3 regions of the Streptomyces yatensis genome follow, and region 1 is predicted to be linked to each of the others. Evidence: riboswitches for the same ligand, from Rfam matches in the RefSeq annotation. Region 1 holds a riboswitch; each other region holds the start of a gene.
What was found. A riboswitch is a leader RNA that binds a small molecule or an ion and turns the genes downstream of it on or off. The one in region 1 is predicted to bind cyclic di-AMP.
Positions count from the first base shown of each region.

Region 2: another riboswitch for cyclic di-AMP. It lies ahead of J8403_RS12865 (M23 family metallopeptidase); the one in region 1 lies ahead of J8403_RS24665 (C40 family peptidase).
Region 3: another riboswitch for cyclic di-AMP. It lies ahead of J8403_RS20380 (M23 family metallopeptidase); the one in region 1 lies ahead of J8403_RS24665 (C40 family peptidase).

Region 1 covers NZ_CP072941.1:5,859,658-5,861,912, reverse strand. The annotation lists gene pcrA (DNA helicase PcrA) at 1-813, opposite strand, end outside; cyclic di-AMP (ydaO/yuaA leader) riboswitch at 972-1,156, shown strand; gene J8403_RS24665 (C40 family peptidase) at 1,165-2,255, shown strand, end outside.
Region 2 covers NZ_CP072941.1:3,197,581-3,199,835, forward strand. The annotation lists gene J8403_RS12860 (GntR family transcriptional regulator) at 1-327, opposite strand, end outside; gene J8403_RS12865 (M23 family metallopeptidase) at 552-1,346, opposite strand; cyclic di-AMP (ydaO/yuaA leader) riboswitch at 1,361-1,524, opposite strand; gene J8403_RS12870 (M16 family metallopeptidase) at 1,838-2,255, opposite strand, start outside.
Region 3 covers NZ_CP072941.1:4,910,944-4,913,198, reverse strand. The annotation lists gene J8403_RS20385 (PP2C family protein-serine/threonine phosphatase) at 1-540, shown strand, start outside; cyclic di-AMP (ydaO/yuaA leader) riboswitch at 823-957, shown strand; gene J8403_RS20380 (M23 family metallopeptidase) at 969-2,159, shown strand.

The sequences.
Region 1 (2,255 bases):
GGTCATGATGATGTCGTCGAAGTCCAGTGCGTTGGCCTCGCGCAGCCTCGCCTGGTACATCGCGTACGCCTCGGCCAGGGTCTTCTCGAAACCTCCCCCAGACTCCGTCCGGGAGGTGCCCCCTGCCGCCTGTCCGGCGAAGGTCTCCTCGTCGATCAGCTCGTTCTTCAGGTTGGAGACCTTGGCGCTGAAGGACTTCGGCGGGAACCGCTTGGGGTCGAGATCCAGATCCCGGCAGACCAGCGACATCAGCCGCTTGGAGTCGGCGGCGTCGTAGATCGAGAACGATGAGGTGAAGCCGAGCTTCTTGGACTCGCGGCGCAGGATGCGGACGCAGGCGCTGTGGAAGGTGGAGACCCACATGGCGTTCGCCCGCGGGCCGACGAGCTCCTCCACCCGCTCCTTCATCTCGCCCGCCGCCTTGTTGGTGAAGGTGATGGCGAGGATCTGGCCGGGGTGCGTCCCGCGGGCGCCGAGCAGATAGGCGATGCGGTGGGTGAGCACCCGGGTCTTGCCGGAGCCGGCGCCCGCGACGATCAGCAGCGGCGAGCCGGTGTGCTCCACGGCGGCTCTCTGCTGCTCGTTCAACCCCTCGAGCAGGGCGGACGGGTCCACGACGGGCCGCGCCGCACCGTCCCGGTAGTGGGCCTCCCGGGGCACGGGCGCGTCGAAGCCGCCGCTGAAGAGGTGATGCGGCACGTCCTCGGCGCCATCGGGGCCGGGGTGCGCCGAATCCTCGGGCGGCGGCGGTGGCTCCTCGTTCGAAGGAGGCCCGAGGTCCGCCAGGAAGCTGTCGTCAAAGAGGCTGCTCATCGCTCCCCGAGTCTAGGCCGCCCCACTGACAGCCGATGCCCGAACATCACGAAACGGTTTCGGGCAAAACGGCCACCAGTCTTCACAGGAGCCCCACGTGTTGGCTACCGTCCTGCGTCAGGCGGCCCGGAAGATCCGTCGGCGAACCACGCCGGCACGGGCTGCCTCCGCCGAGTCCGGCACCGCCGCAAGGCGCCCGGAGCCGGGGACCCGACAACGCAACACCGGGGTGAATCGGCCCGAACGGCGTGGCACGCAGGTGCCGCCCGGACACGGCCGTAGGGCAACCTTCCGTACCGCCCGAACCCGACAGCTAACCCGGTAGGCGGTCCACGGAAGGAGTCGCCTCCCTTGGCGTCGCACCGCAAGCCGCGGAGCCGAATACCGGCCCCGCTCACCGGTCACGGCCGCCGTACGGCCGTCGGGTTCACCACGGCCGCTCTCGCATCCGTCACCCTCCTCTCCCAGACGGCCAACGCCGCGCCGGGCGACCCCAAGCCGGCCGCCCAGTCGATCGAGAAGGTCAAGGAGAAGGTCGACACCCTCTACCACCAGGCCGAGAGCGCCACCCAGCGCTACAACGCCGCCAAGGAACGCGCCGATCAGCAGCGGGCCAAGGTCGACAAGCTGCTGGACTCCGTCGCCGAGCGCACCGAGAAGCTCAACGAGGCCCGACGCACGCTCGGGGCCTACGCCGCCGCCCAGTACCGCGACGGCGGAATGGCCCGCTCCGCCGCGACCCTGCTGTTCTCCAACGATCCACAGGACGTCTTCGACCAGTCGCATCTGATCGACCGGCTGACCGGTCGGCAGAAACAGGCCGTCGACGACTTCCAGAAGCAGCAGGCGAGCGCCGCCAAGGAGCGCGGTAAGGCCAGCGAGAGCCTCGCCTCGCTGACCGCGTCGCAGAAGCAGCTGAAGACCCAGAAGAAGACCGTCCAGGACAAGCTGACCGAGGCCCGGCGGCTACTGGCGAATCTGACCGCCAAGGAGAAGGCGCGCCTGGCGGCGATCGAGAAGAAGAAGGCGGAAGAGGCCCGCCGTAAGGCGGCCGCGCTCGCCGAGAAGCAGCGCCAGGAGGCCGCGCGCAAGAAGCAGCAGGAGCAGCAGGAACAACCGAACGGAGACAGCGGCTCCGGTTCGACGACGCCCTCGGCCCCGGCCAACAGCTCCAAGGCGGCCCAGGCCATCGCCTTCGCCAAGTCGCAGCTCGGCAAGCCGTATGTCTGGGGCGCCACCGGCCCCAGCTCCTTCGACTGCTCAGGGCTGACGCAGGCGGCCTGGAAGACGGCCGGGATCTCGCTGCCGCGCACCACCTGGGACCAGGTGAAGGCCGGTACGCGCGTCTCGACGTCCGAACTCCAGCCGGGCGATCTGGTCTTCTTCTACGACGACATCAGCCATGTCGGCCTCTACATCGGCGACGGGATGATGATCCACGC
Region 2 (2,255 bases), 2.7 Mb from region 1:
CTCGGTGCGGCGCTGTGCGGCCCGCGCGGCGCCCAGCGGCTCCAGCAGCGCCCGGATGTCCAGCAGATCGGCCGCCTCGCGCTCGGAGGGCTGGGCGACGCAGGCCCCCGCGTGCCGCCGGGTCGTCACGAAGCCCTCGGACTCCAGGGTGCGCAGGGCCTCGCGGACCGGCACCCGCGAGACGCCGTAACGCCGGGCGAGAAGTTCCTCGGTGAGCCGGCTGCCGGGCCGATAGGTGCCGGAGACGATGTCGTCGCGAATCGCCGTGCACACCGCATGCGCCGAAATCCGGCGACCGCCCTGGACCGCGGTCGTATCCCCGCTCACTTCCGGTCCCACATTGTCGAACCTCCGCCTTAATGCCCGCGAAACGCATCCATGGAACGCGCGTTGAACGACTCTATTCCCATCGGACGTCTTTTCCGATGGCGGAGTGCATTTCATGGATATTTTTTGGCCGGCGGGCGGCGGCACGCCGAAGGCCCCGTCCGGTGGACGGGGCCTTCTCGGAAGTCTCGCGGGACCGCGGGTGTGCGCCCAGCCTCGCGGGGTCAGACGTTGACGCCGTGCGAGCGCAGATACGCCAGGGGGTCGATGTCCGAGCCGTAGTCCGGGCTGGTGCGGGCCTCGAAGTGCAGATGCGGCCCGGTGACGTTGCCGGTGGCGCCCGACAGGCCGATCTGCTGGCCGGGGGTGACCTTCTGACCGACCGAGACGCTGATCGACGACAGGTGGCCGTACTGGGTGTAGGTGCCGTCGTTCATCTTGATGACGACGTTGTTGCCGTAGGAGCCGCCCCAGCCCGCCTCGACGATCTCGCCCATGCCCACGGAGTGCACCGAGGTGCCGGAGGAGGCGTGGAAGTCGATGCCGGTGTGGCTGCCGGAGGACCACAGTCCGCTGGCTGCGTGGTAGCCGGTGGAGACGTAGGAGCCGCTGATCGGCGTCTCGAAGGTGTTGAGCCGCTTGCGCTCGGCCTCGCGCGCCGCGCGCTCCTTGGCCTCGCGCTCGGCCTTGGCCTTCTTCGCCGCGGCCTCCGCCTTTCTGGCGGCCTCCTGGCGGGCGATCGCCTCCGCCTTGGCCTTGGCGGCGGCCTGCTCGGCGGCGGTCTCCTGGGCCTGCGCCTGGTCCTCGATGTGGTCCGCGATCCCGTCGCCGATCACGATCGCCTGGGTCAGACCGGTCTGCCGGGGACTGGGGGCCGTGTCGGCCGCGAACGCCTGTCCGGTGAGCCCGGCGACCACACCCGAGGCGACGGTGGTGATGCCCACGACGTTCGCGCCGGTGCGGACGTTGACCTTGGTGGTGCGGCGGTGTTTCCCGGTGGCAGTGCGGGTGGACGCCATGCTGAGGCGCACTCCTTTCCTTCCTTCTCGCCTACCGGGTTAGCTGACGGGTTCGGAGCAGGAAGGTCTCCTACGGACTCCTCCCCCGGCCGGGGAAGGGGCCCGATTCACCCCTGGGGACGTGTGGGTCCCCGGCTCCCCTGGCTCGCGCCGTACGGGGACTCGGCGATGACTGTCCGTGCCGCGGGTGCGGCGGGTTGCTGGCGAACAGCCGGACTGACGCTAAACGGGCCCGCTTTCGATCACCAAACGGTTCCGGTTTTTTGTTGCTCTCCCCACAAACCAAACAAGCTGTCACTCCCGCAAATCGGGCATGAAGGAAGGACCCCGACACCCTTACGGGGCCAGGGTCCTTCCGTTGTGAGCCCGTTGACCGGACCGCCTGCCGGATCGTCAGCGGACCCGGATCGTCAGCGGACCGGATCGTCAGTGAGCCCGCCTGGTCGTCGGCTCCTCGGCCGGATCCGGCCAATCGGCCAACTCCGGGCGGTTCAGCCGGAGATGACGCGCACCTCGCCGATGCCCAGCGCCCGGACCGGCTCCTCGATCGCCGAGGCGTCCCCGACCAGCACCGTGACCAGCCGGTCCGCCGGGAAGGCGCTCACCACCGCGGCGGTCGCCTCCACCGTGCCGGTCTCCGCGAGGCGGGCGTACAACTGCGCCTGGAAATCGTCCGGAAGATGCTGCTCGACCTGGTCGGCGAGAGTGCCCGCGACGGCCGCCGCCGTCTCGTACTTCAGCGGGGCGACGCCCACCAGGTTCTGCACCGCGACATCGCGCTCCTCGTCGGTGAGCCCCTCCTCCTTCAGCGTGCGCAGCACCTTCCAGAGGTCCTCCAGCGCGGGCCCGGTGACTTCGGTGGCCACCGAGCCGCTGATCGCCAGCATGGCGGCGCCCGCGGAGCCGCCC
Region 3 (2,255 bases), 950 kb from region 1:
CAGCGGGAGGGCGCCCGGCGGGCCGACCTGGAGGTGTTCGAGGGGTTCACGACGGCGGTGGTGGCCGAAATTCCGCGCGGCGCCTCCACCCTGCGGCTGCTCAACCGCGGCCATCCGGCGCCGCTGCTCCTGGAGGAGGACGGCGCGGTGCGCGCCCTGGAGCCGGAGGCGGCGGCGCTGCCGGTGGGGATGGGGGAGTTGGCCGGGTGGCCGGACCGGGTGATGGAGCTGGGGTTCGAGGAGGGGGAGACGCTGCTGCTGTTCACGGACGGGGTGACGGAGGCCCGGGACCGCAACGGCGAGTTCTACGACCCGGCGAAGCAGCTGCGCGGCCGCCGCTTCGCCGATCCGCAGGAGCTGCTGGACGCGCTGGTGGCCGATGTCGAGCGCCATACGGACGGCGGGACGTCGGACGACATGGCGCTGCTGGCGGTCCGCCGCACCCCGGCCCGCGGGAACGGCCGGGGGAACGGGCGCGACGACGGTGATGCGCACCGCACCGGCCCTACGGGGGACGGCGATGCCTCCCACCGTGCGTAGCCGTCCGGGCCCATACCGTGCGTAGTCGACCGAGCTCCCTCCGCATAACAATTGCTGCACGATCGGCCCGCACGCGTTTTTGGGAACCTTTGACCAGTGTGCCGACTCGCCCCCATCTGTCCCCTCTTGAGCGCTAAGTTCATGCCAAAGGTGCGCGGATTCCTCAGAACAGCTTGGAATCACATCGCGCTCTCTATTAACGTTCGATAACGCAGCGCGGTCGTCACAACCGTCGCAAGGGCGGCACCGTGCGCCGTCGCCGAATCCCGTACGCACACCGGCAGTACCGCACCACCAGCAGCACCAAGGGAACCGGGGAACCAACACCTTGGGGTGAATCGGGTCGAACCTGACCCGTAGGAGACCTTCCTGCTCCGAACCCGTCAGCTAACCCGGTAGGCGAGAAGGAAGGAAAGGAGTGCGCCTCCGTGGCGTCCAACAGGTCTGCCCTGGACGAGGCCCCGTATCGCACACGGGGAGGCGGTTTGGGGACCGCCACCGCCTACGGCCCCGGCTTTGACGCCGGCGCCGGGATGAGTTCCGGGGACGGCCACTTCGCCCCCGACGATCGGTTCGCGGACGCGGATGGGGACGCGTTCCAGGGCCCGGGTGCCGGATTCGAGACCGAGCCCTGGGAGGAGTGGAACCCCACCGAGGAGTCCATCGCTCCCGTACGCGGCCGGCACCGCGTGGCCAAGCAGCGCGGCGGGACCATGGCGCGCAGCGGCGCCGTCCTGGGGGTCGGCGTGATCGCGGCGGTCGGTGCGGGCGGTATGGCCAGCGCCAAGGACCGTCCCAAGCCGCCCATTTCCATGCCGGATCTCGGCCATGTCGCCGATGAGGTCAAGGCCAGCCTGCCCGCCGCCAAGGACCTGCCCGGCATCGGCTCCTGGGCGTCGGACGACAGCGGCGGCCCGCAGACGGCCGCCGCCCCGCTCTCCCAGGCAGGCCTGACCAGCGAGGACGAGCAGCGCGGCACCACCGACGCGGGCGAGGCGCTCCGCGCCCGCATCCTCCAGCAGGCCGAGAACCAGCAGAACGCGGCGGACGAGGACAGCCGCACCGCCGCGGCGAAGGCGGCCGCGGAGAAGGCATCCGACCAGGCCGCGGAGGTGGCCGCCCAGCGCAAGGCCAAGGCCGAGGCGGAGAAGAAGGCCGCCGAGCAGCGGGCCAAGGAGGCGGCCGAGAAGAAGGCCGCGGCCGAGCGCCAGGCCAGGCTCGCCGCCGCGTACACCCTCCCCGTCGGCTCGTACACCCTGACCGCGAGCTTCGGCCAGGCGGGCGACATCTGGTCGGCCGACCACACCGGCCAGGACTTCGCCGCCCCGACCGGCACCCCGGCCAAGGCGGTGCACGGCGGCACCATCACCCAGGCGGGCTGGGCCGGTTCGTACGGCTATCGCATCGTGCTGACCCTCAGCGACGGCACCGAGATCTGGTACTGCCACCTGTCCTCGATGGTCGTCACCTCGGGCAAGGTGACGGCGGGCGACGTCATCGGCCGCGTCGGCGCCACCGGCAATGTGACCGGCCCGCACCTCCACCTCGAGGTCCGGCCGGGCGGCGGCTCGCCGATCGACCCGATGCCCTGGCTGCGCCAGCACGGGATGAACCCCTGATCAACCCATGATCAACCCCTGATACTCCGGCGGCTCTGGCGCTCTCTCCCCCCTTGACGCCAGGGCCGCCGGTTCAGGTCCCGACGGGGCCGCCCC